Regions from separate parts of the Humibacter antri genome, predicted to be linked through region 2. Evidence: predicted binding sites of a transcription regulator. Region 2 holds the regulator's gene; the other holds the start of a gene.
The links. Region 2 encodes LexA, which represses DNA repair genes until DNA is damaged. Its sites were predicted from a motif close to TCGAACANNTGTTCGA; they were not measured.
Positions count from the first base shown of each region.

Region 1: the regulator LexA is predicted to act here: its motif matches at 9,909-9,924, upstream of ACYVDK_RS17930 (HNH endonuclease signature motif containing protein).

Region 1 is NZ_BAAHAW010000048.1:201,928-216,741, forward strand. Features, by position in the region: gene ACYVDK_RS17855 (MarR family transcriptional regulator) at 1-140, opposite strand, end outside; gene ACYVDK_RS17860 (hypothetical protein) at 369-728, opposite strand; gene ACYVDK_RS17865 (permease prefix domain 1-containing protein) at 725-1,507, opposite strand; gene ACYVDK_RS17870 (PadR family transcriptional regulator) at 1,504-1,827, opposite strand; gene ACYVDK_RS17875 (methyltransferase domain-containing protein) at 1,901-2,818, shown strand; gene ACYVDK_RS17880 (PNPOx family protein) at 2,898-3,314, opposite strand; gene ACYVDK_RS17885 (oxidoreductase) at 3,363-4,178, opposite strand; gene ACYVDK_RS17890 (TetR/AcrR family transcriptional regulator) at 4,235-4,966, shown strand; gene ACYVDK_RS17895 (hypothetical protein) at 4,979-5,128, opposite strand; gene ACYVDK_RS17900 (hypothetical protein) at 5,150-6,067, opposite strand; gene ACYVDK_RS17905 (PadR family transcriptional regulator) at 6,168-6,719, shown strand; gene ACYVDK_RS17910 (2'-5' RNA ligase family protein) at 6,725-7,195, shown strand; gene ACYVDK_RS17915 (aspartate/glutamate racemase family protein) at 7,245-8,072, shown strand; gene ACYVDK_RS17920 (SdpI family protein) at 8,178-8,714, shown strand; gene ACYVDK_RS17925 (MBL fold metallo-hydrolase) at 8,782-9,585, opposite strand; gene ACYVDK_RS17930 (HNH endonuclease signature motif containing protein) at 9,953-11,491, shown strand; gene ACYVDK_RS17935 (SdpI family protein) at 11,868-12,221, shown strand; gene ACYVDK_RS17940 (winged helix-turn-helix transcriptional regulator) at 12,549-13,022, opposite strand; gene ACYVDK_RS17945 (SRPBCC family protein) at 13,245-13,784, shown strand; gene ACYVDK_RS17950 (FAD-binding and (Fe-S)-binding domain-containing protein) at 14,073-14,814, opposite strand, start outside.
Region 2 is NZ_BAAHAW010000043.1:53,004-67,817, forward strand. Features, by position in the region: gene dapF (diaminopimelate epimerase) at 1-843, shown strand, start outside; gene ACYVDK_RS16605 (class I SAM-dependent methyltransferase) at 940-1,551, opposite strand; gene hflX (GTPase HflX) at 1,697-3,292, shown strand; gene ACYVDK_RS16615 (methylenetetrahydrofolate reductase) at 3,564-4,649, shown strand; gene metE (5-methyltetrahydropteroyltriglutamate--homocysteine S-methyltransferase) at 4,646-6,979, shown strand; gene lexA (transcriptional repressor LexA) at 7,238-8,020, opposite strand; gene ACYVDK_RS16630 (hypothetical protein) at 7,964-8,188, shown strand; gene ACYVDK_RS16635 (LysM peptidoglycan-binding domain-containing protein) at 8,414-8,863, shown strand; gene ACYVDK_RS16640 (histidinol-phosphate transaminase) at 8,886-10,019, shown strand; gene hisB (imidazoleglycerol-phosphate dehydratase) at 10,030-10,632, shown strand; gene hisH (imidazole glycerol phosphate synthase subunit HisH) at 10,629-11,297, shown strand; gene priA (1-(5-phosphoribosyl)-5-[(5-phosphoribosylamino)methylideneamino] imidazole-4-carboxamide isomerase) at 11,358-12,104, shown strand; gene ACYVDK_RS16660 (SseB family protein) at 12,154-12,885, shown strand; gene ACYVDK_RS16665 (DUF1844 domain-containing protein) at 12,909-13,295, opposite strand; gene infC (translation initiation factor IF-3) at 13,661-14,260, shown strand; gene rpmI (50S ribosomal protein L35) at 14,260-14,454, shown strand; gene rplT (50S ribosomal protein L20) at 14,486-14,814, shown strand, end outside.

The DNA.
Region 1 (14,814 bases), on a different contig from region 2:
GCCACGACGCCCAGCAGCGCTCTGGATGCCGTGAGCACGACCTCGGCGTCACCGCGCGGCCGCCGCTCGGCTGGGGGCGCGACACGTGCGTCGACGGGCGACCGGTGGGCACCACCGGGCTCGCCGAGCTTCGAGTTCATGGGCCGTCCTTCCACCGCTGGTCCGCGGTCGCTGTCGCACGGGCATCCGACGCGTCGAGATTCTATTGCATCAATACAACAGTTGCGTGAATGCATAGAAAGTGCAGACGCGACGGAAAGACTGCACCCCGTTGCGATGCAGGGACCGGATGGACGATCGGTTGCGACTCAGCGACCGGATGGCCGATCGGTTGCGACTCAGCGACCGGATGGCCGGCCGGACCCGACTCAGCGACCGGATGGCCGGCGCCGACTGGCTCGGAAGCGGATCAGACGTACGATCGACGTCAACGTGATCGAGCAGACGGGTCCGACGAGGGCCAGCGCGAGCGCGAACAGGATCCGCCCAGCGACGGTCGAGTTGCCGGTGTTCGCGGCGTAGAGAAACGCGGCCACCAGCAGGTAGCCGTAGATCGCGGATGCCAGCAGCGCGGTCCGGCGATCGTAGACGATGAGGCCGATCGCGATCGCGGCGATCGCCCACGGGATCAGGTTCCAGGCGGTGCCGCCGAACAGGATTCGGCCGCTGAGGGCTCCGAGCCCGACACCGACGGCGCCACTGACGACGACGGTGAGCGTGCGCGTCATGCTGCGGCGGCAGAGACGGGACGGATGGTGAGCAGGAAGCGCACGAGGAACACGATGCCGAAGATCAGTGCTACCACCGCATCTGTGTAGAGCACGCCTCGCCCCCAGGCGATCCGGGAGACGCCATCGGCAGCGCCCGCAACGAGGAGGGCGATACCGGCGCCGAGGAACGCAGTCGCCCCGATGGCGGCGACGACGTTGCGAGGGAGGCGGGGCGCTGCGCCGACCGGGCGCCGGCGGGCGAGCCGCATCGCCCCGAGGATCACTCCGGCGACGATCAATCCGATGATGGCGGCGGCGAGCACGAACAGGAAGGAGTCGTCGGAGCTCTCCATCGCCGCAGCCGCGTGACAGTCCGTTGCGCCGGGCTGCACGGCGAGCCAGTGCGCGCACTGCGCAGCGGTGAACCGGTAGCCGGCCGGCGCGCCGTAAACCCACTGCGTCGACGTCACGAGCGCCAGGCCGCGTGCTAGGAGTGCGGCAACGCCGATCGCGGCGAAGCCGTACACGCCCAACTGTGCCGCTGCTCGCACGAAGGCAGCCAGCAGCTCGGCGGGCCGGCGGCGATTCGATGCCTGTGCGATCGCGGGAACCTCGCCGAAGGCGGCGATCGCTGCGCCCTGCGCGGCGTCGGCATCCATTCCGTCGCGCTCGAACGCGGCGGCGGAGTCACGAAGGTGCATCTCCGCTTCGGCGAGCATCCGGCGCCGTTCGGCCGCCGTACCCTCGAGCCGGTCGAGCATGTCGTCGAGGTAGGTGTCGATGCGGTCGCTGTTCATGACGGGTCTCCCAACACTCGATTCATGCCGCTGGTGAATCGCCGCCAGTCGGCGGCCTGCCGATCCCGGGCCTCGCGCCCCGCTCTATTGAGCTCGTAGACGCGGCGTCGCCTTCCCGCGACGACCTGCCACGAGCTCGTGATGAGCCCTCGCGACTCGAGGCCGTGCAGCGCCGGGTAAACCGTGCCCTCGGCCAGCACGAACTCGCCGTGGCTGCGCTGCCGGATGCTCGCCACGAGCTCGTAGCCGTGCGCCGGTCCCGCGGCGAGGGCAGCGAGCAGGAGGAGGTCGAGGTTTCCCTTGATCCGATCGTTCGCCATAAGTAGGTATCCTAGGCCTCGGCGTTCTAGGTATCAAGAGCCGCGGACTTCTCCCGAGGCGCGAAGGAGCAGCATGACCAAGGACCGCAACCTCCAGCACCGAATCCGCTCTCGTGCGGCGAGAATCGGCGAGTCGTCCCCGAGCGCACGCCGGTCACTCGCCCCTGCCAACGGTCCGGGGTTGACGTTCGAGACCGGGCGACCTTCGGACTACCTGCTGCGAGCCGCAGACTCGGCTGCGGGAAAGAAGTACAAGTCGCTGGCGATCGAGCGACTCGGCATCGAGGAGGGCGACGCGGTCCTCGATCTCGGCTGCGGGACCGGCGGCGATCTCGGACCGCTCCTGAAATCGATCGGGCCGGCCGGCTCGGTGACCGGCGTCGACGTCGACGCCACGGCGCTCGACCTCGCCCGCGAGCGGTACGGCGACCCTCGCCTGCGGCTGCTTGTCGGCGACGCGCACGCGCTCGAGTTGGACAGCGCTTCGATCGACCGCGTGTACGTCGACCGCACGATGCAGCACCTCGCCGCCCCGGCGACCGCGCTCGACCAGGTGCGAAGAGTGCTTCGACCGGGTGGGCGCGTCGTTCTCGCCGAACCCGACTGGCGTACCTTCCTCATCGATCACCCCGATCCCGATCTCGCCGACGCATATCGGCAGTTCGTCGTAGGCCAGGTCATCCGCAACGCCCGGATCGGCAGTGAGCTGCCACGGCTGGTTCAGAACGCCGGCCTAGGACTCGAGTCGGTGACGCCCGTGACGGCCGTCTACACGGACGCCTTCGAAGCCGATCGGGTCTTCGGCTTCGCGCGGGTCACGCGTCGAGCAGTGGCCGCGCGGCACCTCCCCCTCGACGCTGCCGTCCGCTGGCTCGAACACCTGGGCTCTCAGGTGTTCTTCGCGTCGCTCACCGTCTTCGTGACGGTCGCCCGCAGCGAGCCGAGCCAGACTCCGGGCATCGTCGCCCGGCCGCCGGAGCGCATCGCGTAGACGACACGGGCGGGTTCCGGGCGGGGCATGCGATGACCACGGGCCGGCGTGAATGCGGTCGGGTCGCGCGAGTCGACGCCTATGAGCCCGACCAACCGCTCCAGCGCTCGACCCGGATCACGATCACCGGCCCATCCGGCCGCCGTTCGCGGTACTGCTCGTACCGTTCGACGAGCGCCTCGATCGGATGCCTGATCACTTCCGCATCCGCGACGACGCTCGCCTGCCCGTCGGCTCGCACCCACCACAGCTCGTTCCAGTCGTCGCTGTAATGGTCGGCGAGCAACGCGATCCGCGGATGCCTCGCGATGTTGTCGAGGCGCAGCAGCGCATTCGTGGTCTTCGGCTTGTGATCCACGACGGTGTAGACGAGGTCGCGCTCCACGGCGAATGTGACGGGGACGATGTGCGGACTCCCGTCGGCGCGCACCGTCGCGAGTCGCGCGACGCGGGCGGATGCCAGCAGCTCGCGGGCATCCGCCTCGCCGAGCTTCATGCCGCCACCGCGCTGTGCCTCATGTCGTCGATTGTCCTCGGATGCCGGTCACACGTACCCGAACTGCTTGCGCGTCATGGTGTCGAAGGTGCGGTCGGGCAAGACGGTCGCCAGCGCGACGGCCACGTTGGCGCCGGGCCCGATGCGATAGCGGGTCTTGGGGCGACGTACCAGCGCAGCCTTGGCGATCAGCGACGCGACGGCATCCACACTGGAAGTCTGCTTCGCGAGAGCCGGGCTCGAGAAATAGCGGCGCATCGCCGACGCCATGGATGAGTACGGCCCGCGCGCAGACGTCTTCTCCAGGCGGGTCATGGCGACCTCGTGCCAGTCCGTATCGACGTAGCTGGGCTGCACGATGGTCACGTCGATGCCGAACTGCGAGACCTCGCCGCGCAGCGAGTCGGAGAGCGCCTCGAGAGCGAACTTCGACGCGTGGTACCAGCCGCCGAGCGGCGAGGCGAACTCGCCGGCGAGCGAGGAGACGTTGACGATGCGGCCGTGGCCCGCTCGGCGCATTCCCGGCAGCACCGCCTGCACCAGCCCGACGGCGCCCAGAACGTTCACTTCGAGCTGCAGGCGGGCATCCGTCAGCGAAGTCTCTTCGATGCTGCCGAACTCGCCGTAGCCGGCGCAGTTGACGAGCACGTCGACGACACCTTCGCGCTCCTCGACGGCGGCGACGGCATCACTGATCGATGCCTCGCTCGTGAGATCGAGTGCGATCGGCGTCACACCGGGGATCGCGGCGATCGCCTCGACATTGCGTGCCGCGCCGTAGATCGTCTCGCCACGGGCGGCGAGCAGTTCGGCCGTGCGCGCTCCGATGCCGGAGGATGCGCCGGTGATGAGGATGGCTCCCATTGATTCATTCCTTTCAGTGAATGACGTTCACAGTAAGTAAAGGTACAGTGAATGTCATGCACAGTCAAGAGGATCGCGCGCTTCGGCAGCTGTGGGGCCTGGAGGCGCCGACGGTGCGGGGGCCGAAGCCGCGGTGGACGCTCGACCAGGTCACCGCGACGGCCGTCGCGCTCGCGGACGACGCCGGCCTCGACGGGGTTTCGCTCGCCCGAGTCGCCGAGCGCCTGGAGGTGACGACCACTGCCCTCTACCGTTATGTCGACTCGAAGACGGCGCTGGTTGAGCTGATGGTGGATGCCGCGGTCGGCGATCCCCCCGAGCTGGCCGACGACGACTGGCGGCAACGCTGCCGCACCTGGGTGGATCGTCTTGCGGATCGATATGCGGAGCATCCGTGGCTGAGCGACGTCAGACCGGAACGGATGCCCTGCCAGCCGCGCGTCTACGCCTGGATCGATGCACTGGTCGGTGCCGTCGGCGGCCGGCCGATCGCGGACGGCACCGTCCGTCTCAGCGCCGTCGAAGACGTGTCACCCGGGAGCGACGGCGGCGCCGACAGTGACAGCGCGGTCGCCGATCCGCTGCGCCTCGCACTCCTGCTGGACAGCCTGGTGCGCTCGTACATGGCGCTCACCGGCAACCTCAGCGATGCGCCTCCGCCACCTTGGCTCGCCGGGGCTCTCTCGGCACGGTTTCCGCGTCTGACGCGTGCCGGAGACCAGGATGCCGCCGACGCGCGTTCGGAGCTGAACTTCGCCGTCGAGGCGGTGCTGCGCGGGGTCGGCTGACCCACGAAGCGGTCAGTCGATGGGTTCATCGTCGGCATGCGCCCCGTAGTAGGCGGACTGCCGACGCATGAGCTCGCTCATCGGTACGTCGCGACCGACTCCGTAGACGGTTGCGCCGAAGTCGAGTCCACGCTGGGAGTCTCCGACCTTTGCCCTCACCATACGGGTGACGTGCTCCCGTCGTCACACCGCGGGCGATGCGTCGATCAGCCGCCGAACGAGGTCGTACGCCGGTTTCGGCGTGTAGTCGTCATGGAGGAGGCCGAATCCGTTCTGCCAGCTGCCGTCGCTGAGGCCGTCGCGAAGTGAGAAGAACTCGTACACGCTCACTTCCCCGGTCGCGAGCACGGCCTCGGCGACGGCCTGCAGGATGCGTGCCTGCTTCGCTTCGTCGCGGTTGCTGCCCGTGGGCCAGCCGGTCTCGGTGATGTGGATCGGCGTGCTGTCAGGGATCCCCGCCTCACGGGTGACCGCTCGCAGCGTGCGAACGAGGAACTGTGCTCCGGCTCCGACCTTGTCTTCCGGGAGCGGACGGAAGACGTCGGGGAACATGTCCAAGCCGATGTAGTCGAGCCGCGAGGCGGAGCTCGGCCCGAGCGCGTCGACCATCCGGGCCCAGAACACCGGATCGGCGAGCCCGGCCGCATTCACACCGATGCCGATGTTCGCACCGAGCAGGTCTCGTTCCTCGAGGCCTGCTCCGACGCCCGCGGCGACCGCCTCGAAGCAGCCGGGGAACCCGCCATCCAGCGGCGCTGCTACGTTGAGCTCTTCGCCGACCTGGACTGTGCCGCCGCCCCAGCCGGCGACATCCCGGACCGCCTGGCGCACGAACTCCGCGAAACCGACCGTGTCGGGCGCCGGCGAGCGGTAACACGCGACGAGGTCGATCAGTCTGCCCTTCCCGCCATATTGTCCGGGATCAGCCGGGGCGGCATCCACGCCCGGCTCGGGCGCTCCCACTCCCCGGAAGTGCCGGTAGCACCGAACGACGAACTCCTCCGCGCCGCCCTGCAACCGATCCAGCGCGACACACGTGCGCTCCACGTCTTCCGACGGTGTCTCGAGCGGCGTCAGGTCAACCAGATCAGCGGAGACCACACCCGGCCACACTCCAAATCGCACAACGAACTCCCTACTAGCCGTATACGGGTACTCGCCGAGTGTAGCCGTATACGGCCAGCGCTGCTACCGTGAAACGGTGCCGACCAATGCGCTCGCCAACCCGCTCGTGCTGCCGATCCTCGGCCTGCTCGCCGAGCAGCCCCGGCACGCGTACGCGCTGTTCAGCGAACTGCGCACGCGCTACGCCTTTATGGGCGTGCGGAACTCGACCGTCTACACACTGCTGAACACCCTCGTGGAGAGTGGGTGGTTGCAGTCCGGGCCGGCCAGCTCTCATCGGCAGGAGTTCCAGCTCGCCCCGTCGGGACGGGCCGCCCTGGCGGCGCGGGTCGAGCACGAGCTTCAGGAAGGCGACCTCGCCGACCGCACGGCATTCATGACCGCGCTCGCCTACCTCGGAATCCTCACGCCGATCGCCGCCTCGGCCGCTCTGCAAAGCAGAGTCGACCGCGTCCGACACGAGGAAGAACACCTCACGCTCGTCCTCGACCAGGTCGCCGGCGTTTCCGAGCTGCACATGATCGAGGTCCACTTCTACCGCGATCAACTTCGTCACGAACGGGCCTGGCTGCACGCGACCATCCAGCGCATTCGCTCGGGCGCACTCCCCTGGCCCGTGAAGCGGTAGACGAAATGCTCCTCGTCATCGTCGCCACTCCTGAGCCGGTACCCGTCGAAGTCGACCGCTCTCGCTGGCCGGTACATGTCACGATCGTCGGAACGTTCCATGTCGACACGAAGCCGGTCGAGGCGATTCCGGCGCTGATCGAGAGGGCCGCACAGAGCTTCGTCGCGTTCGACGTGAAGCTCGGCCCGCCTGAGCGATTCGGAACGGCGAAGGATGTGCCCGTGCTCTTGGCGGCGCATCCGTCGCTTCGGGCCCTGCACGAGTCGCTGGCGACCGCGCTGGCCGGCCTTTCCGGCTTCGATGCGATCGAGCCTCCGTTCTGGCATGCCGGATATCGCCCACACGCTTCCCTCGGGCCCGCGGTGCGAGTGCGGGAGGGCGACACGCTTCGCCTGCGCGTGATCACGCTGGTGTCGCTCGAGAAGCACGTGGGCCGATCCCTCTACTCCGCGCACTTGAGCACTGCGGGCACTTGATCATCACGGAAGCGTGAAATTCGTCGTGGTGTCCCGGCGGAAGGCGCGCATGACCGGTCTCGTCGATGTCGTTCTGCGCAAGCTCACCGATGCCAGGGCCCGGAGCACCTGGAAGGCTTGGCCTGTGCCTCGTCTTCAGCAACTCGTCCCCGGAATCATCGGCTTCGCGCCCGCGACCGACTATGAGTACCTGCGCGAGATCCAACGGTTCGGCGCAAGCGAGAGCCGACCCGGCCTGGTCAATTCGATACGCACGTTGTACGCAACCCTCGACACCGACGAGTTCTTCGGGCTGGATGACGATGGGCATTCGCGAGAGGCGTCCGAGCTGATCTCGGCCACCGCACGGACTCTGTGCTCGGGCGGTGCCGACTTCCTGGTCGTCACATCCAACAGCGGCAGCATCATCTTGGAAGAGGCAACGGATGTCGCGCTTCCGGTTCTGAGCATCTTCGAGACGGCCACGCGCGAGGCGACGCACCAAGGATTCCACAGGCTGGGTCTGCTCTCGACTCGTCGCACCGCCGAATCCGGCCGGTATCAGCGCGCGGCCGAACGACTGGGTGCACACATCCTCACTCCGCCGCCTGCCTTGATCGCGGACATCGACGCGATGATCGACGCGGAAGCGATTCGCGGCATCAGCACACCGGAATCGCTGGCGCTCCTACGCGAGGCCGTCGAGTATCTGGCGGGCGAGGGTGCGGACTGCGCGGTCTTGGGCTGCACCGACCTCGTTCTCTTCGGCCCGTCGAACGTCGGTGCGGGCATCCTGCCGATCGTCGACTCCACGAGAGCGCACGCCCGCGCAGCGGCCGCTCGGGCAGTCGACGGCTGGTCGAGTGACGAACTCGACACCGGCCATGCCCATTACTAGTACTTGGTGAGTACTACTAGTGCCTTCATGGCACGAGTAGACGATCGTCCAGTGTCTTGCGCGGATGTCGGATAGTGTGCGCGTTGTGCTGAAGGAGTCCTGGTCGTGAGTTCGATCGCCGCACCCGACGAGAGCGATCACCACTCGGCCGGACTCATCGTCGCTGCCGTGCTGTCCTGGATCGCCCCTCTCGCAGTGCTCGTCAGCCGACTCACTTCTCCCGCGCTTCCCGTTCGCGTTCCCAGCCACTGGAGCACAAGCGGCACAGTCGATGGGTGGAGTTCGATTGACGGCGTCTTCTGGACCACGCTTCCGGCCGGCATCGTCGGCGCACTTCTGGTCACGTTGATCGTCGTCTTCGGCGGCAACAACATCCCGCGCATCAAGGGAAGCCTGGGGCTGGCCGGCATCGCCCTTGTCTCCAGCGGAATCAGCCTCGTGTGGTTCGTCACGATCGCGGTCGCCCGACGTCCGGACGCCAGCGGGACGGCCTTCGGGATGCTCGTGCTCGGCACCGTGATCCTCGCCGCGCTCGTCTTCGGCGCCGGATCCCTGCCGCGACGGAGCGCCGATGGGCGAGCTCGCACCGAACCGGAGCAACCTGCCGACGGAGGCGGAGACCGCAGTCCATCGGAGGCGTGAGGACCGTCGATGGCGCCACGCTTCCGAAGGTCACAGTGCTGGAACCGAGCGGGAACTCGTCGCACTGCTACGACGGATGGCGAGTCGCCCGTTCCTGGGCATACTCCAGTTGGGATCGGTGTTCGGCGGGGAGCCAGTCTCGGCCGTACGTCGCCGACGGGTCGACCCTCGGATCGTGCGGATCACGGCCATCGCGCAGGGCCAGCACGTATGCCCGGTCCTGTGCGATCCGTCGACGCAGTTCTTCGCCGTCGCCGATGGATCCGTGCCCGGGAATGACAGCATCGATGTCGCCCGCCACCACGTCGAACAATCGCAAGGCTTCGAGGTAGTCCTCGATCGGCGCCTCGGAGTCGAGATCGAGCAGCGGGACTTCGACATCCGAGAGCATGTCGCCTGCGATGAGAACTCGACGATCGTCGATGAGCAGTGCCGCATGGCCGGGCGCGTGCGCCTGATGCTCGATTATGCGAACGCTCGGGCCGTCCCATGGGATTCGGGCCGCCCCGACCGCCAAGCCCTCGATCAGGCCGAGGAGCTCGATCGGCACCTGCTCGGCGATGCGCGCCGCCTTCGTGCGGGCATCCGTCAGCCGAGCCTGAGCCGCGAGGGCGCATCGGTGCGTGCCATATCGCGGGGCCGAGCCGAAGCGGGCGTGCCAGATCAGATGATCCCAGTGCGGATGGGTCGAGAATCCCACCTCGACGCGCCGATTCAGACGGTCCAGTTCGTCTGCGAGATCGGCCAAGTCAGAACCTTGGACGCCCGCATCGACCAGCAGCACGCCCGACTCGCCGATCAGAACGACGGCGTTGCTCTCACAGAACGAGCTCTGGCGAACCAGAACGCCGTCCGCGACTTCGGTTAGCACCCCATCAGGCTACGCATCCGGGCGCCGTCTACTGGAGGACGAGTCTCCGACTCGACCGCTCGCCTCCTCGAAGGGCGACGGCGAGCCCGGTCGGCCACTTCTTCAGAAACCACTTCTTCAGAACCCACCTCTTCAGAATCCACTTCTTCTGAACCCACTTCTTCTTCTGAACCCGCTTCTTCTTCTGAACCTGCTTCTTCTTCTGAACCTGCTTCTTCTTCTGAACCTGCTTCTTCTGAAACCCCTTCTTCAGAAACCGACGAAGGATGCGAGCGCTGCCTGCGAGTGTCTCTCCGTCCCCAGTCGAGAGTCTGACAACTTATTCACACACACTTTCGAATATAGTGAACCGTTGATAAGATAAAGCATGGCATTCACGTTCGATGCAGCGATCGCGGCGATCACCGCACTGCAACCCTCAGGGGGTGCGATCGAACCGTGCACGCAGAACGACGCGGAGCTCCTGCAGCTGCAGACCGGTGTCGCCGAAGCCACGAAACGACTTCACGCCATCAGCGCGCTGCTCGCGGCGGAGATCGCACACCGGTCACGGCGTGAACTCGGGCACGACGGGCTCGCCTACCGGGCAGGGTTCCGAACCCCGGAGAAGCTGATCCAACAGGCCACCGGAACGACCGGAGCGGATGCCCGCAAACTCGTCCGCGTCGGAACCCAGGTCGCGCAGACCCTCGCCGCCGACATCCTCGAGGAGTCGAGCGGCGACGGCGGAGCGGACAGCACTCGCACCAACGCCCCTCCAGAGGTCTGGCACGCCGAATTGGACCGTGCCGTCGCCGACGGGCTGGTCTCAGTGGACGCAGCCGACGGCATCCGTCGCGGGCTCGGCGAACCCGGCGAGGGTGCACCCGAAGAGTCGATGCGGAACGCGGTGGGCCGGTTGATCCAGTACGCGTCTCGTGCGCACGCTGACGATGTATGGGCCAGAGCCCGCAACGAACGCGACCTGCTGGACCCGAACGGGGTCGCGGACCTAGAGAAGCAACGCCGCGACGCCCGATACCTGAAACTCTTCCCCCAACCCGACGGGATGACCCGCCTCACCGGGCTCCTGGACCCCGAATCAGCGCAGATCGTGTGCACGGCGTTCGATGCCGTCGTCAGCCCGCGCCGCGGCGGACCACGCTTCACCCGCAAAGCCGACCGGGACCGGGCGCAGAGGCTTCTTGAAGACTCACGAAGCACCGAGCAGATCATGGCCGACACACTCGTCGACATCATCACCCTGGCCACCCGGAAAGACACCGGACGACTCTTCGGCACCACCCGACCCACCGTTCGCCTGATCGCCACCATGCACACCGCCACCAGCCGTGACGCCCAGCGCGCCGCGAGCACCGGCGACGCGTTCAGAAAAGGCGGAGGCGAGCCGGCGAACGGACCCGAGCAGCAGCACGAAGCCGAACCACAGCACGGCACCGCCGGGTTCGGGGTGCTGCTGGGACAGATCGACCCGGTCTCCGCAGAAACCGTGCAACGACACCTCTGCAACGGCCACCACCAGATCGTTCACGACGAGAATGGGCACACCCTCAACTACGGGAGAGCCAAGCGCACCTTCTCCACCCACCAACGCGACGTCCTCAACGCCCGGGACGGTGGATGCATGTGGCCAGACTGCGACCGACCACCCGACTGGTGCGAGGCCCACCACATCGATGAGTGGAGCGCCCACCACGGCAAAACCGACATCGACGACGGCATCCTGCTCTGCCGCTCCTGCCACCTGCGACTCCACAACGACCACTGGAGAATCGACCGGCGACCCGACAGACGTACCGGCCACCACGCGTACTGGCTACGACCCCCCGGTGGCACCGACAGTCGCGACGACATCCTCCTCCACCGCAAGAACCCGCTCCTCGACGCAGTGCATACCGCCAGTTGAGTGCGCGCCAGCCCGACGCGCGGCGACACGGCACCCGGCATCCCGACCCTCGAGGGCACGGCGCGCGGCATCCCGACGCACAACGGCACAGCACGCGGCATCCCGAAGCGCGACGGCACAGCACGCGGCATCCCGAAGCGCGACGGCACAGCACGGGCCAGCCCGATCCTCGAGATCACGGCACGCGGCATCCCCACGCGCGGCGGCACGGCGCGCGGCCGAACAGCACGCGCCCGCCCGACGCCGCGAGCCCACCGCTGCAGGCCCAACTCCTCAAGCCCACGCCGCAAGCCCACGCCACAAGGCCAACGCGCAGACCCGACGCCGGGTTCGATCGTCGCTCAGGCGGCGAAGCTCAGGGTGTTAGCGTTCGATCATGCTCATCGGCGCCGTGATCTTGACCATTGTCGCTATCGGCTTGACCGTGATGATCATCCTGTGCGCTGTCGGCGTCATCCCCCGCAACTCGATCGCCGGGCTGCGACTGCCTGCGATGTTCGCGTCCGACGAGGCATGGATGCGCGGACATCGCGCCGGCATCGCCCCCGCCGTGATCGCGTCGATCGTCTGCATCGTCGTGACCGTGATCGGCCTGGCCGTACCGGCATTCACCGGCGGCACCATCATCGTGATCGTCGCGCTTCTCGCCGGCCTCGTCATCGCGGCAGTACTGGGCAGCCGCGCGGCTTCGCGAGTCGCGCCATCGGTCGACGACGAGAAACAGGTCTAGCCGGGTACCTCCTCGAACGAACAGAGCTGCCGTCTTGGCGAATTGAGAGGCATTATAGGGCGAGCAGAGCGGCATTCTCGGGCAAACGCAAGGCACATTCTTGTGCGAGCAGAGACGCTTCCTCAAGCGAGCAGAGACGCACCCTCAAGCGAGCCGACACGCATCATCCTGCGAAGCAGAGACGCACCCTTAAGCGATCAGAGACGCGTCCTCGAGCGAGTAGAGACGGATCGCCGAGCGACAGAGAACGCCCTTTCGATGAGAGGGCGACTCACCCTCGGAAACCTAAGGATCTCGACGACACGGGACTTGACCTCTGACGGGCCGTCAGCTCGCGCGTGAACCTCCCCGGCGGCCTGCGAGGTACTCATCCGGCATACCGGGCCCGATCCGCACGGCCACCTCATCCGCCGGAATGGCACCGCACTGTTCACACGTCGCCTGGGCGTGCACGGCACCGTCGCACCCGGTGTGCCGATACAGGATCGGCGGTTCGATCTCAGATGCCCAGGCATCCCCCCACTCGGTGAGCGCGATGAGCGCGACCGCGAGCGACCGCCCTTTCGGTGTGAGCAGGTACTCGGACGAATCCGTGCGCTCCATGATGCCGCCGGCCACGAAGGCGTCGAGGCGGGAAGCAAGCACGTTCGTCGCGATACCCAAGTTGTGCTGGAAGTCCCCGAACCGTGTCACCCGGGCGAACAGTGCGTCACGAACGATCAGCAGGCTCCACCGCTCCCCCACGAGTTCGAGCGACCTGGCGATCGAGCAGACCTGCGTGTTGTACGTGTTGCCGAGCATGCAGCGATCCTAACGCTTGCGTCATGCAAGTTATCCGACTAGTCTAACTTGCATCACACAAGCTTAGCGAGTTCGCGGATGATCGACCTCCGTCGACCTGCACCTCCAGCGCCAACCCACACGCACGCCGAACCCACACGCACGCCGACCGACGCGCACTCCAAACCCACACGCACACCAAACCCACACGCACGCCGAACCCACACGCAAGGGAGCACCGACATGTCCACCGACTTCACGACCACCATCACCGTCAATGCGACGCCGCAGCAGGCATACGACGCGATCAACCACGTCAGCGGATGGTGGGGCCGCATCACCGGGTCCACCACCTCGGTCGGCGACGAGTTCGTGTACGTGGTGCCCGGGTTGCACTACAGCGGATTCCGCGTCACGGAACTGGAGCCGGCCCGACGCATCGCGTGGCTGGTGACCGGCAGCTACCTCGACTTCGTCGACGACCAGCAGGAGTGGAACGGCTCGACTGTGCGGTTCGACATCCGCGATGCCGGCGGGAGCACCGAGATCGTCTTCACGCACGAGGGCCTTCGACCGGAGGGCGAGTGCTACGGCGCGTGCTCCAACGCGTGGTCGATGTACGTGCGCCTGAGCCTCAAGGAGTTCATCGAAACGGGCGAGGGCCGGCCGAACGCCTTCGAGGGCGACGAGGTGCTCACCGCCGCAGACCACGCGGAACTGCGCGGTCGCGTCGAGGGCTCCGCTCCCGCCGAAGCGGTGGCTGCTCCTGCTGTATCTCGGTGAGCACGACTTCTCTGTGAGCACTCACCTGTGAGCACATCTCTGTCAGCATTCATCTGTGAGCACATCTCGGTGAGCAGTTCTCTGCCAGCGCGACCTTCTCGCTGAGCGCATCTCTGCCAGCGCGACCTTGCCCAGCGAGCACATCTCTGCGAGCGCATCTCTGCCAGCGCCACCTTCTCTGTGGGCACATCTCGGTCAGCACGACTTCTCGACGAGTGTCGGCGGCGCACGTGAACACCCCACACGGCAAACCATCGCGGCTTCGCGGGGCCACCGGCTCGTACGGTGTCAGGACTTCCGCCCCGTCAGAGTACTCATCGCGTGCGTCTGCACCTGCTGCGGCACCGCGTCGCGTCGCGTTCTGCGCGGCCTGAAGCCACCGGGCAGAGCGGCTGCCAACACTTCCGCCAGGTGCAGCGCCCGCGGCGCGACGTCGCAGGCGCTGCGGATCTCCTCGCTATGGCCCCGCCCAGCACGGCCCTGCCCAGCACGACCCTGCCCAGCACGACCCTCGCGAACGCGGACCTGGCCAGCGCCACCCTCCCGGCCTCGGACCTTCCCGCCACGGACCGGCCGAGCGCGATCTTCCCCACCGGACACGGCTGCGCGCCAGTTCGCCGCGCCCAGCTGGTCCGCCTGCGTGCGGCAGCTGAAGCCGTCTGCGATAACGCACGTTCCCTGCGACGCGGTCCGCAGTGCAGGCAGCATCGCGTGGTCGGCCACCGCGACGGAGACCGGCAGGTGTCCGGGTTCGAACCCGAAGTTGCCGGCCAGGCCGCAGCATCCATCCAATTCGTCGAACTCGACACCGGCATCGCGCAGGATGCCTCGCTCGGCATCGAATCCGAGCACGGCGTGCTGGTGACAGTGCTGCTGCACGATCGCGCGCCCGCCGACATGCGGCGGCTTCCAGCCATCCGTGGCTGCGAGCAGCTCGGCGAGCGTGACGGCACGCTCCTTCACGAGACGGATGTTCGGATCGCCCTCCAGGAGCCCGCGCCCTCCCAGAAGCTCGCGCCCTCCCAGAAGG
Region 2 (14,814 bases):
GGCAACGACTTCGTGCTCTTCGCCGACCCCGAAGGTGCAGTCGATCTCTCGGCGGCACAGATCGCGTTGATCTGCGACCGGCACTTCGGCGTCGGCGCCGACGGCGTGATTCGTGCCGTGAAGTCGTCCGCGATCCCCCAGGGTGCGCTCGCGCTGTCGGAGGACCCGACGGCAGAGTGGTTCATGGACTACCACAACGCCGACGGCACCCCGGCCGAGATGTGCGGCAACGGCATCCGGGTGTTCACTCGCTACCTGATCGACGGCGGATTCGCACACTTGCAGCCGGGCCAGACCCTTCCGATCGGAACTCGTTCCGGCGTGCGAGACGTGCAGCGCAGCGGGGCGGGCTTTCAGGTCGACCTCGGCAGATGGCATCTCGTCGGCGACGACCCCACAGTGCGCGCCAAGGGGCTGGGGGTGCCGCGGCCCGGCGTGGGCATCGACGTCGGCAACCCGCACGTGGTGGTCGCGCTGGCCGACGACGACGAACTCGACCGTCTCGATCTCGGTCCGACGCCGATGCTCGATCCGGAGCCGGTGAGTGGCGCGAACGTGGAGTTCGTCGTCCCCTTCGACCCGCTCGTCGACGACGGGGTCGGCCGCATCCGCATGAGAGTGCACGAACGGGGCAGCGGTGAGACCTTGGCGTGCGGCACCGGGACTGCGGCCGCGGCGCTGGCCACTCGGTACTGGGCGGGCGATGGTGCTCCGGACAACTGGAAGGTGCGCACTCCTGGCGGAACGCTGGGAGTGCGGATGTTCGCAGCCGAAGACGGCGAGCACGTCGCGTTGTCGGGTCCCGCCGAGCTCGTCTACGACGGCGAGGTCACCATCGGCTGATGCCGCTCCGTGCTGATGCCGCTCTGTGCTGATGCCGCTCTGTGCTGATGCCGCACTGTGCGGCGAAAGTGCTATCGAGTCAGCCTGCGGTACGCCCTATTCGCGCCTGACACGCAGCACGCGGAATCCCTTGCTGGAGGAGGCGCGTCGAACACCGAGCCCGGACGGAAGGTCTGTCTCGAGCCACCGCTGTAGTGAGTCCGAGCCGAGGTTGCGCTGCACGACGAGCCAGGCATCCGCGTCGACATCCAACCGCGGCAGCCAACGCAGAAGCATGGCATGCAGTTCGTCCTTGCCCACGCGAATCGGCGGATTCGACCAGATCGCACGAAACGCGACCTCATCGGGTACGTCGTCGGGCAGAGCGGCGCGGACGTTCGTGAGCCCGAGGATCAAGGCGTTCCGGCGCACGATGTCGAGGGCGCGTTCGTTCACGTCGACGGCCCAGACCGTCGCGTCCGGGGATTCGAGCGCGAGAGTGAGGGCGACCGGCCCCCAGCCGCAGCCGAGGTCGAGAAGATGCCCGCTCGAAGGCGCCTCCGGCGCGTCGGTGAGGAGTACCCGTGTGCCGATGTCGATCCGATCGGGGCTGAAGATGCCTGAGGCGGTGACCAGTTCGACTTCACGGCCGGCGAGGCGAACGGGGAGCGGCCGCAGCTTCGCGTCGCCGCCGGGTCGTGCCGTGAAGTAGTGCTCGCCGCTGGCCATACAAGGAAAATACCGGACGAGCTCTCGCTTCCCACAGCCGTCGGGGAGACTGCGGCGGGTGTCGGCGTCTCGGCGCAGGCAGGAAATGGCTCTTGCTCATGGCTCCGGGGCGCTGTCGGCGTAGAGAACTATGGTGGAGCACACGATGACGCAAACCCACAGTGAGCACGGGCGCGATGCGCTCGACGACCGCAACGACGAACCGACCGAGAACGACGAACCGACGGAGTCGGCGCCTGACGACGTGGTCGCGCGGATTCTCGCGCGGGCGGAGCAGACATCCGCTCGAACGACGATCTTCGGGCAGAGCGCGCAGGCCCTGCAACGGTCCGCGGCCGACGGCCAGAGCGACGACGGCGAGCAGTTCGACCGCGAAGAGCGTGCGGCGTTGCGCCGCGTTGCGGGTCTCTCCACGGAGCTCGAAGACGTCACAGAGGTCGAGTACCGGCAGTTGCGGCTCGAGAACGTGGTGCTGATCGGTGTGTACTCGGCGGGAACGCAGGTGGATGCAGAGAACTCGCTGCGCGAACTCGCGGCACTCGCCGAGACGGCCGGTGCCGTCGTACTCGACGGCGTACTGCAGCGGCGGCCGCACCCCGACCCCGGCACGTACCTCGGCAGCGGAAAGGCGCAGGAACTGCACGACATCGTCAAGGCGCTCGGCGCCGACACCGTCGTCGCCGACACCGAGCTGGCGCCGAGCCAGCGTCGTGCACTCGAAGACATCGTCAAGGTCAAGGTGATCGATCGCACCGCAGTGATCCTGGACATCTTCAGCCAGCACGCGAAGAGCCGCGAGGGCAAGGCGCAGGTGGAGCTGGCGCAACTCGAGTACCTGCTCCCGCGCCTGCGCGGCTGGGGCGAGTCGATGAGCAGGCAAGCCGGCGGCCAGGTGGGCGGCGCGGGCGCCGGCATGGGCAGCCGCGGGCCCGGCGAGACCAAGATCGAGCTGGACCGCCGACGCATCCATTCCCGTATGGCGAAACTGCGCAGACAGATCAAGGACTTCAAGCCGGCACGAGAGGCCAAACGGGCGAACCGCCGTCGCAACAGCGTTCCCTCGGTGGCCATCGCCGGCTACACCAACGCCGGCAAGTCGAGCCTGCTCAACCGCATCACCAAGGCGGGCGTTCTCGTCGAGAACGCACTGTTCGCCACCCTGGATGCCACGGTGCGGCGCTCCATCACCGCCGACGGCCGTTTGTACACGCTGGCCGACACGGTCGGATTCGTACGCAACCTTCCGCATCAGCTTGTAGAGGCCTTCCGGTCGACGCTGGAAGAAGTGGCCGACGCGGATGTGATCGTGCACGTCGTGGATGCCTCCCACCCCGATCCGGCGGCGCAGCTCGCCACAGTTCGCGACGTGATCGGCGAGGTCGGGGGGCGCGACATCGCCGAGCTCGTCGTCTTCAACAAGGCCGATCTCATCGACGACGGTCGGCGCCTGGAACTGCGCGGATTGGAGCCGGCGGCGATCTTCGCCTCCGCACGCAGTGGCGAAGGCGTCGATGAGGTGCTGGCGGCGATCGCGCGCGCGCTACCTGACCGATCCGTCGAGATCGACGTGTTGATCCCGTACGACCGGGGAGATCTCGTGTCCGCCCTTCATGAGCGCGGACGCGTGATGCGCACCGAGTACGAACCGGACGGCACCCGCATCACCGCGAAGGTGGCTCCCGAGTTCGTGCCCGTCTTCGATCCGTTCCGTGCGACGCCGGCCATCGCCGGAGCGCGCTGACACCGGCCGCGACCGAGTCGGCGGACCTCGATGTAGCGCTGCGTAACACGCAGTATCCGTTCGCGCCACGCGTTTGTTACTGTGATCGAAACGTTCGTCGAACATGGCCGATGTCGGCCGGTTCGACTGGAGCGACAGCCGAGCCCGGCACCCGCCCCGAGCCGCATGACCGAGTGGCCGCCGCACCGGCGGTCGCGAGAGTTGCGGTGCGGATGCCTTCGGCCACGACCTGCGACCGATCGCCTCCGCGCCGCCCGAGCAGGGAGCCGCCATGAGTGCACAGCACCTCGACGACGGCTCGCCGACCGCGCTTTTCAGTGACGCCCTGGATCCGGAGCACAGCCGCTGTCCCAAGGGAACACCCTTCTCGTTCGAGCTCTACCCGCCGCGCAACGAGGCGGCCGCGCGCGCCCTGCCCCGTACCATCCGGCGTCTGGCCGCCGTCGCGCCGCGCTTCATCTCGGTCACCTACGGTGCCGGCGGCTCCTCGCACGCTTCGTCTCTCGACGTCGTCAGGCACATCACCCGGGCAACTCCTGTGCCGGCCATGGCGCACCTCACTTGCGTCGGGTCGTCCCACGAGCAGGCCGGGCGCATGATCCGTGAGTTCCTGGCTGCGGGCGTGACTCGCTTTCTCGCCGTGCGTGGCGACCCGCCGACCGGGGTGCCGGTGGATGGACCGCTGGGCGACCTGCACAGTGCTTCGGAACTCGTGCAGCTGATCCACCGCATTCAGGCGGAACACGCCCCGTACCGCGAGATCCCGGTTCCGGGGTTGACGCATGCTAGCGCGGTGGGCAGGCGCGAGCGGGTCACGATCGCCGTTGCCGCGTTCCTGAACGGGCATCCGCGTTCGCGTTCGATCGATCAAGACATCGACACGCTGCTGGCCAAGCAGGCGCAAGGCGCGAACCTCGCGATCACCCAGTTGTTCTTCCATGCCGAGGACTACTTCTTCTTCGTGGAGAGGGCACGCCGCGCCGGGCTGACGTTGCCGATCCTGCCAGGCATCATGCCCGTGACCTCGCCGGCACGACTTCGGCGCATTCTCGAACTGAACGGTGAGGACGCCCCCAGCGATCTCAGCATCCGCCTCGAAGTGGAGCCCACCGACGAGGGCAGACGTGAGATCGGCATCGAGCATGCCGCGAACCTGGCCGAACGGCTCGTCGCGGGCGGTGCACCCGGCATTCATCTCTGCACTTTCAACCAGCCGCAGACATCGCTCGCCGTGCTCGAGCGCTGCGGTCTGATCGACTCGTCCGCGCTCGAAGAGGATTCCGCGGAGCAGGCGACCGCCGAAACAGCCACGACCACACCACCCCAGCAGGCCAGCAAACAGAAGGAAAACGCATGACCTCCTCCACTTTCCCGACCGGCACCATCGTCGGGTACCCGCGCGTCGGCCGTCGTCGCGAACTCAAGAAGGCCGTCGAGGCCTTCTGGGCGGGCACGATCACCTCGGACGAACTCGAGGCCACTGCCGCCGAGCTCCGTCGTACGACGCGTGACCGGCTTTCGCAGCTCGGCCTCGGCAAGACCGGCTCCGCCATCCCCGAGACGTTCAGCTACTACGACCAGGTGCTGGATGCCGCCACAACGCTCGGAGCGATCCCGTCCCGTTTCGCTCGGCTGCAGGATGCCCAGGGCCGCGTCGACCTCGCAGGCTACTTCACGATCGCCCGCGGCGCTGGCGAGGATGCCCCGCTGGAGATGACGAAGTGGTTCGACTCGAACTATCACTACCTCGTACCGGAGATCGGCGCTGACACCGAGTTCCGGCTGGCGTCCGATCGACTCGTCCGCGAGTTCGAGGAGGCCAAGGCGGACGGATATCTCACGCGCCCGGTCATCGTCGGCCCGGTCACGTTCCTGGCGCTCAGCAAGCCCGCCGATGGCGCACCCGAGGGCTTCCGGCCGTTGTCGCGGCTCGCGGATGTGCTCCCGGCCTATGTACGACTTCTCGCCGAGCTGAAGTCAGCGGGCGCCGAATGGGTGCAACTGGACGAGCCGGCACTGGTGAGCGAGAGCCTCGATGACGCGCGAGCCGACGTGCTCGCGGCCGCCAGCACCGCATACGAGACACTGGGCGCCGCGTCGGACAGGCCGAGCCTCTTCGTCGCGGCCCCATACGGCGGCCTCGACGACGCCCTTCCGATTCTCGCAGCCACGAATGTCGAGGCGATCTCGCTCGATCTGGTGCGTGGGGGCATCCCCTCCGGGCTGGATGCCGACACCAAGGCCGCGTTGCGCGGCAAGACCGTGGTCGGCGGTGTGATCGACGGGCACAACGTCTGGCGCGGCGACCTCGAGTCCGCCTTCGGCGCACTCGAGTCGTTGCTCGCACTGTCGCCCAACATCGCGGCATCCACGTCCACTTCGCTGCTGCATGTGCCGCACGATGTCGAGGATGAGCCGGCGCTGGATGATCGGCTGAGGTCCTGGCTCGCCTTCGCCGATCAGAAGGTCGTCCAGGTGGCAACGCTGGCACGGGGTCTGGACGACGGGCACGAGGCGATCCAGGACGAGCTGGCACAGGCATCCGCAGCCCTCACCGATCGGCTGGGTGCGCCTGGGGTGCGCGACGGTGCGGTGCGTGGTCGTGCCGGGGCGCTCACCGATGCCGACTTCCGGCGCGGTGACTATGCAATCAGGCTGGCGGCTCAGGACGCCGCCCTCGGCCTCCCGCTGCTGCCAACGACCACGATCGGATCGTTCCCGCAGACCGGCGACATCCGGCGTGCGCGCGCACAGTTCGCGAAGGGCGTCATCAGTGAGGCGGAGTACCTCGGGCTCATGCGGGGCGAGATCAAACGCGTCGTCGACCTTCAGGAGGAGATCGGCATCGACGTCATAGTTCACGGTGAGCCGGAGCGCAACGACATGGTGCAGTACTTCGCCGAGAACCTGGACGGATTCGCGGTGACGCAGAACGGCTGGGTTCAATCGTACGGAAGCCGGTGCACGAGGCCGTCGATCCTGTGGGGAGACGTGTCGCGTCCGAAGCCGATCACCGTCGAGTGGTCCACGTTCACCCAGTCGCTCACTGACAAGCCCGTGAAGGGGATGCTCACGGGTCCTGTGACCATCCTCGCCTGGTCGTTCGTGCGCGATGACCAGCCACTTGGCGACACGGCACGGCAGGTGGCGCTTGCCCTCCGCGACGAGATCGCCGCCCTGGAATCCGCAGGCATCCGCATCGTGCAGGTGGACGAGCCCGCGCTGCGCGAGCTGCTTCCGCTCAAGAAGACGGACCAGTCGGACTATCTCGACTGGTCGGTCGGCTCATTCCGCCTCGCCACGAGCGGTGTCGGCGACGCGACGCAGATCCACACGCACCTGTGCTACTCCGAGTTCGGCGTCGTGATCGACGCGATCCGCAACCTCGACGCCGACGTCACCAGCATCGAAGCCGCCCGCAGCCGCATGGAGGTGGTCGATGACATCAAGGCCAGCGGATTCGACCACGGAATCGGTCCCGGCGTCTACGACATCCATTCGCCGCGCGTGCCGTCGGTGGCCGAGGTCACCGAGCTCATCGAGAAGGCGCTGGGCGGCATCCCGGAGCGGCAGGTGTGGGTGAACCCGGACTGCGGGCTGAAAACGCGTGGTTACGACGAGACGGTGGCGTCGCTGAGGAACATCATCGAGGCGACCCGGGCCGTTCGCGAGAAGCAGCCGGCGTAGCGTACGGCGGCGGATGCCTGCGGCTGGATCAGCCCCTCGGCATCCGCCGCGAGCCTCGGTCGAGCTTTGTGAGAGCTCGGCGCAGGCCCTGAGCGTCGTGTTCGGAAGCGTCGCGGAACTCGCCGTGCACGAGCCGCATCATCGTGCCCCGCGATGCAGCGCGAGAGCGTCTGTCCAGGCGCGCCCCACCTTCTCCGGAGCAGCACCGAAGCGGTGCTCGACCCGGATCGAGCCGGTTGCATCGCCGAGGGGCGGCGCTCAGACCGCGCGCAGCACGGCGACGACCTTGCCGACCACGTCGGCGAAGTCGCCGAGGATCGGTTCGTAGGCCGAGTTGCGCGGCAGCAGCCAGGTGTGACCGTCCCGCTGACGGAACACCTTGACCGTCGCCTCTCCGTCAAGCATGGCCGCGACGATGTCGCCGTTCTCCGCCGTCTTCTGCTGCCGAACGACCACCCAGTCACCGTTGCAGATGGCAGCGTCGATCATCGACTCGCCCTGCACCTTCAGCATGAACAGCTCACCGTTGCCGACGAGTTGCCGGGGGAGCGGGAACACCTCCTCGACCTGCTGCTCCGCTGTGATCGGAACACCGGCGGCGATCCGGCCCACCATGGGCACCATGGTGGCGTCCCCGACGGGAATCGAGGTCTCGAAGTCGGCAGTCGCCTCGGCGCGGCCCGTGCTCTCCGGCAGATCGATCAGAACCTCGAGTGCACGGGGGCGGTTCGGGTCGCGACGCAGGTATCCGCTCAATTCGAGCTGACCCAGCTGATGCGCCACGCTGGAAAGCGACGCGAGACCCACTGCGTCGCCTATCTCGCGCATGCTCGGCGGGTATCCTCGCTGGCTCACGGAACGCTGGATGACCTCGAGGATCGCACGCTGCTTGTCGCTGAGGCTCTTGCGTCGTCGCGTGCGCGGCTTCTCCGTTGCGCGGCTGCGGCGAGCGGTAGGCGCCGAGGCAGCTGCAGTTCCGGCTCCGTGTTGCGGATCATCCGGCTGCGGGCCGTCGTGCTGTACATGGTCGACGTCGGTCACGTGCTCTTCCTCTCGTCATCGGCGGCCGACGCTGCTCTCTGCTGCGGCGATCTGCCCTTGTGGTTCGCGGTCTGCGACGAACGTTTCGAACGTCTCCCGCGGCGGATGCCGCAGCTTCTCGCAGCGGAGCTGCTCGAGCCTGTGCCGCTCAACATGCTCAATCGGTGAGGTAGCGGGATGCGAGCATCCGCAACCACACCTCGATCGAATGTCGGTGGTGCGTGTTGACGTTGTTCCTGACAGATCGAAACTCTATCCGGGTTTCGACCTGGATCGGCCATTCTGTTCGAGCGTGTTGGCAACTCGGACCGAAGAGATCCGAACATACCGTTGAATTCCGAAGGAATCGAAGATAGATTCGGAACACGGGTTCGAGACTGAAGGGAGACCGTCATGACGACCATCGCACTCGCGCACGCGGCACGGAACCGTCCGACGGCGAATCGTTCGACGCTGGACGGCTCGACGAGCCACCTGGATGCCGCCCCGGTTCGCTCGCAGGCGCCGGCCGATGTACGCCGCTCACGTGTCCGCACGCGTCTCACTCGTCGTGGCCGGGCCGTGCTGTCGGCGCTCATCGTGCTGCCGCTCCTGATGGGCGGGGGCGCGCTTCTGGCCAGTGGCGGTGCCATGGCGGGCATCCGGTCCTCGGGCGCGTCATTCCACCATCTGACGGTGCAGTCGGGTGAGTCATTGTGGAGCATCGCCCAACGTGTGGCCCCGCGAGATGACCCGCGGGATGTGGTCCTAGCGTTCGTCGATCTGAACGGCCTCTCGTCGAGCATGGTGCAGGCGGGGGAGCGACTGGCGATCCCGCGCGAGTTCGACGGCTCGAGCCGGTGAAGGTCCGCTCTAGCATTGATGCGTGACCTCGTTCTCCGATCTTCCGCTCCGCGATGATCTGCGCGGCAAGTCGCCGTACGGAGCACCACAGGCGCCTGTGCCAGTGGCGCTGAACGTCAACGAGAACACGCATCCGATTCCGGGCGACGTCGTGGCAGACATCCTCGAGTCGGTCGGAGAAGCGCTGAAGGGCGCGAACCGCTACCCGGATCGGGAATTCGTCGAACTGCGCGAAGCCCTGGCGAGCTACCTCGGACACGGTCTGGATGCGTCGCACATCTGGGCGGCGAACGGCTCCAACGAGGTGCTCCAGCAGATCATGCAGGCGTTCGGCGGCCCCGGACGCAGCGCCCTCGGGTTCGCGCCCACCTACTCGATGTACCCGCTGCTCGCGGCCGGGACGGGAACCGGATGGATCGCGGCCGATCGGGCACCGGACTACACGGTCACGCCCGACGAGGCGGCCACCGTGGTGCGGGAACGCCGTCCAGACATCGTGATCCTGTGCGCGCCGAACAACCCGACAGGGACGCCGCTCGGCCTGGACGTCGTCGAAGCGGTCTACGGCGCGACCGACGGCATCGTGGTCGTCGACGAGGCTTACCAGGAGTTCATGCCCGAGGGAGCGCCGAGCGCACTGACCCTGCTTCCCAATCGTGAGCGGCTGATCGTCTCACGCACGATGAGCAAGGCGTTCGCGTTCGCCGGTGTGCGGCTCGGCTACCTCGCGGCCGACCCCGCCGTGGCCGACGCCCTCCGTCTCGTGCGGCTGCCGTATCACCTCTCCGTTCTCACGCAGACGGCGGCCGTGGCAGCGCTTCGGCACTCCGGCGAGATGCTCGCGACAGTGCGCGACATCGTGCGGCAACGGGACCGGATCGCATCCCGTCTGACGGAATTGGGCTATCCCGTGCACGACTCGGGCAGCAACTTCGTGTTGTTCGGCGGGGTGGACGACCCTCACGCGATGTTCCTCGCTCTCAAAGAACGGGGCATTCTCGTGCGCGATGTCGGCATACCGCATCACCTGCGCGTAAGCGCCGGCACGGAGGCGGAGACCACTGTCTTCCTCGATGCCATGGGCGAACTGACCCCTGCACCGGCCGCCACGGCATCGTCGACCGCATCGACGAGCACGGCTTCCTCCCTCAATTAGGCTTGACGGCATGAGCAGCCGTACTGCGAGCATCCGCCGCGAGACCAGCGAGTCGAGCATCGAGCTGTCGCTCGATCTGGACGGCTCCGGCCACAGCAGCGTGCACACCACGGTGCCGTTCTACGACCACCTGCTCACCGCGTTCGCCAAGCACTCGCTCACCGATCTGACGGTGCGGGCAAAAGGCGACATCGAGATCGACGTTCACCACACTGTGGAAGACGTCGGCATCGTACTCGGCCTCGCGATCAAGGAGGCGCTCGGCGACAAGTCGGGAATCTCGCGCTACGGGGATGCGACCGTGCCGCTCGACGAGGCGATCGTGCAGGCTGTTGTCGACATCTCCGGGCGCCCGTATCTCGTGCACTCCGGCGAGCCGGTCGGTTTCGAACACCACTTGATCGGGGGCCACTTCACCGGATCGATGGTGCGGCACGTCTTCGAGGCGATCGCGTTCAACGCCGCGCTCACCGTGCATGTGCGTGTGCTCGGGGGTCGCGACCCGCACCACATCGCGGAGGCGGAGTTCAAGGCGTTCGCCCGTGCGTTCCGGCAGGCGAAGGCGACCGATCCGCTCGTTCGGGGCATCCCGTCGACGAAGGGCGCACTGTGACAGGCGGCCAGGCCGCCGCTCCCGCGCCCTCGGTCGTCGTGCTCGACTACGGTTCGGGCAATGTGCACTCGGCGGCCAAAGCACTCGAAGCGGCGGGAGCGCACGTGAGGCTCACGAGCGAACGCGAGGCTGCGATGGATGCCGACGGGCTGGTGGTCCCCGGTGTCGGCGCGTTCCAAGCGGTCGTGGATCAGCTTCAGGCTGTGCGCGGTGCCGAGATCATCGACCGGCGCCTCGCGGGCGGACGTCCGGTGCTCGGCATCTGCGTGGGCATGCAGGTGCTGTTCGAGCGCGGCGTCGAGCACGGACATGACACGAAGGGCCTCGGCGAGTGGCCGGGCTCTGTCGATCGGCTGGCATCCGACGTGCTGCCCCACATGGGTTGGAACTCCGTGGAGGCTCCTTCCGACTCCGTGCTGTTCGACGGTGTGGGTGACGAACGCTTCTACTTCGTGCATTCGTACGCGGCGCAGCGCTGGGAGATGGAGCAGTCCGGCCCATTCGCGGCCGCAAAGCTCACCTGGGCCGACCACGGAGGGCGATTCCTCGCCGCCGTCGAGAACGGGCCGCTCTCGGCCACTCAGTTCCACCCGGAGAAATCCGGTGAGGCGGGCATCCGGCTGCTGACCAACTGGGTGAAGAGCCTGCCTGTCATCCCCGCCTAGGCTGCGGTATTCGGCCGCTTCTCGCCTACCGTCAACGTCACCGAAAGAGCAAAGCCACAGATGAGCCCCATCAGCGACACCCCCGAACTCGTGCTGCTCCCCGCCGTCGACATCGCCGACGGCAAGGCGGTACGGCTGACGCAGGGCGAAGCGGGAAGCGAGACGAGCTACGGCGACCCGGTCGACGCGGCGCACGAATGGGTCGAGCAGGGCGCGGAGTGGATTCATCTCGTCGACCTCGACGCGGCGTTCGGCCGCGGCCACAACCGGGACGTGCTCAAGGCCGTCATGCGGTCCAGGCGTGACGTGAAGATCGAATTGTCCGGCGGCATCCGCGATGACGCGTCATTGGAGCAGGCGCTCGAACTCGGGGCGAAACGTGTGAACCTCGGCACGGCGGCGTTGGAGAATCCGCAGTGGGCGTCCGATGTGATCTCGCGCTACGGCGAGGCGATCGCGGTGGGCCTGGACGTGCGCGGAACGACCCTCGCGGCACGTGGCTGGACGAAGGAAGGCGGAGACCTTTGGGAGGTGCTCGCACAGCTCGAAGACGCCGGATGCGCGCGCTACGTCGTCACGGATGTCACGAAGGACGGCACTCTGCGAGGCCCCAACCTGGAGCTCCTGCGTCAGGTCACGGCGCGCACGCACCGGCCGGTGGTCGCCTCCGGGGGAGTCTCCAGCCTGGATGACATCCTCGCGCTCCGCGAGCTCGTCCCGCTCGGCGTGGAGGGCGCGATAGTCGGCAAGGCGCTCTACTCCGGCGCCTTCACGCTCCCGGAGGCGCTGGACGTTGCCCGGCGCTGAACGCTCTCGCCACCTCTTCGGCTCGACCGACCGGGCGGACTCGGCCGGCTTGCCATGGGGTGGACGTTCGTTCGAGCAGGGCCAGGCGACGACCGACGACGGTTCGGCCGACCCCGCTCTGCTTGCTTCCCTGATCGCATTCGGGCAGGGAACCGTGGACCAGGTGACTGTCATTGACGCGGTCCGTGCGTCGAGATTGCTCGTGCCTCTTCTGGCCCATGCAGGCGAAGTCGGCGAAACCCCTGATGGGCACCTCGTCGACAAGACGCAGGAGTTGTCGATCGCCACGGTGCAGGCGCCGGATGGCCGGGCCGTGTTGCCGGCGTTCTCCTCCGTTCAGACGATGTCCGCGTGGAACGCGCGAGCCCGCCCGGTTCCCGCTGTCGGACCGCGCATAGCGCTCGCGGCGGCGAGCGAGCAGACGGAACTCGTGGTGATCGATCCGACGACTCCGACTGAGTTCGTGCTTCGCCGTCCGGCGGTCAAAGCGCTGGCAACGGGTGCACCGTGGACGCCGCCGTGGCAAGACGATGCCGTGATCACGGCTTTCTCGGAGGCGACCCGCCAGGAGGAGGCAGTGCAGGCTGTGACCCTTTCGGCGGGAGACCCCACGGCCCTGTTGCGGGGGCCCGAGCTCGAGGTGGTCCTCGCGCTGCGCCCTGGCCTCGACCGGGATTCCCTCGACATCATCGTGGCGCGCCTCACGTCCGCGTGGGCAGCCTCGGCACTCATCGCGGATCGCGTCGACTCCATGACGCTCCGCGTCCGCTCAGCGGGCTGACCGGGAGCCGCCGTCGAAGCCGGTCAGTTCACCGGGCCGGTGTACTTCTCTCCCGGTCCCGAGCCCGGTGCATCTGGAATGACGGATGCCTCGCGGAACGCGAGCTGCAGGCTGCGCAGCCCATCGCGCAGGCTCCGCGCGTGCTGGTCGCCGATGTGCTGTGCGCTGGCCGTCACCAGGCCGGCCAAGGCGTCGATGAGCTTCCGTGCCTCGTCCAGATCGGTCTGGGCGTCCGGATCGTCCGCCAGGCCGCACTTCACGGCGGCCGCGCTCATCAGGTGCACGGCCGTTGTCGTGATCACCTCGACGGCCGGCACATCCGCGATGTCCCGCGTAGCCTCAGCGAGCGCCGCGGCTTCGGCTTGCAGTGCATCGCCTTCATCGAATCGGTGGATGTGCTGATCGGACATGAGGCCTCCGCGGCGGCTGGACATGGGTGAAGGGCGGCGGCCGCCGATTCTGCTTTCGGCCCGAGCGTCTGCTAGGCTGTGTCGGGCTTTCGGAGCATCATGCTTCGAAAGGAAAAGTGGAGACTCTCCCACCCGCGATGACCGCTTCATCAGGTTACCGGGTCGTTACGCACTCCGCTTCAGGTGACGAAAGTCTCCTGAAGCTGACGTAAAGGGTGCGGGATGCGCGGCCGTGCGCGAGCACGGATCGCACGTGTGTGAGACCTCTGCCGACCACTTGCGGCGCCGCCGTGGGTGCCGTTCACAGCACTGTTCGATCAGAGGAGACACGCATCAGCGATCCCCGTACCAATGACCGTATCCGCGTGCCCGAGGTTCGTCTCGTCGGCCCCGGCGGAGAGCAGATCGGCGTCGTCAAGATCGAGGTCGCCATCCGTCTCGCGCAGGAGGCAGACATGGACCTCGTCGAGGTGGCTCCGAACTCGAAGCCCCCGGTGGCCAAGATCATGGATTACGGCAAGTTCAAGTACGAGGCTGCGCAGAAGGCGAAAGAAGCCAGGCGCAACCAGGCGAACACCGTGCTGAAAGAGGTGCGGTTCCGCCTCAAGATCGACAAACACGACTACGAAACGAAGCGCAAGCGCGCCGAGGGATTCCTGAAGTCCGGCGACAAGGTCAAGGCGATGATCCTGTTCCGCGGGCGCGAGCAGTCCCGGCCCGAACAGGGCGTGCGTTTGCTGCAGCGATTCGCTGAGGACGTCGCGGATTTCGGTTCTGTCGAATCGACCCCGACCATCGACGGTCGCAACATGGTCATGGTCATCGGCCCCTTGAAGAACAAGTCGGAGGCCAAGGCCGAGGCCAACGCACAACGTGCCGCCAACCGGGCGCGCTCGCAGCAGCAGCGATCCGGGGAGACGGCCACCGAGGCGGAGATCGAATCCGCCACCGATGAGGAGAAATAATGCCCAAGCAGAAGACCCACTCCGGGGCCAAGAAGCGGTTCAAGCTCACCGGCAGCGGCAAGGTGATGAAGCAGCAGGCCGGCATGCGCCACCATCTGGAGCTCAAGACGAGCCGTCGTACGCGCCGTCTGAACCAGGACCAGGTGCTTCCGAACGTCGACGCCAAGGTCGCCAAGAAGCTCCTCGGCAAGTAAGCCGAAACGACGCGTAAAGGAACTACGAACAATGGCAAGAGTGAAGAGGGCCGTCAACGCCCACAAGAAGCGTCGGGTCATCCTCGAGCGCGCCGAGGGCTACCGCGGTCAGCGGTCGCGCCTCTACCGCAAGGCGAAGGAACAGGTCACACACTCGCTGGTCTACAGCTACCGTGACCGTCGTGCGCGCAAGGGCGACTTCCGTCGTCTCTGGATCCAGCGCATCAACGCCGCGAGCCGTCAGAACGGCCTCACCTACAACCGCCTGATCCAGGGACTGAACCTGGCAGGTGTCGAGGTGGACCGTCGCATTCTCGCCGAGCTCGCCGTGAACGAGCCGGCAACCTTCGCCGCGCTCGT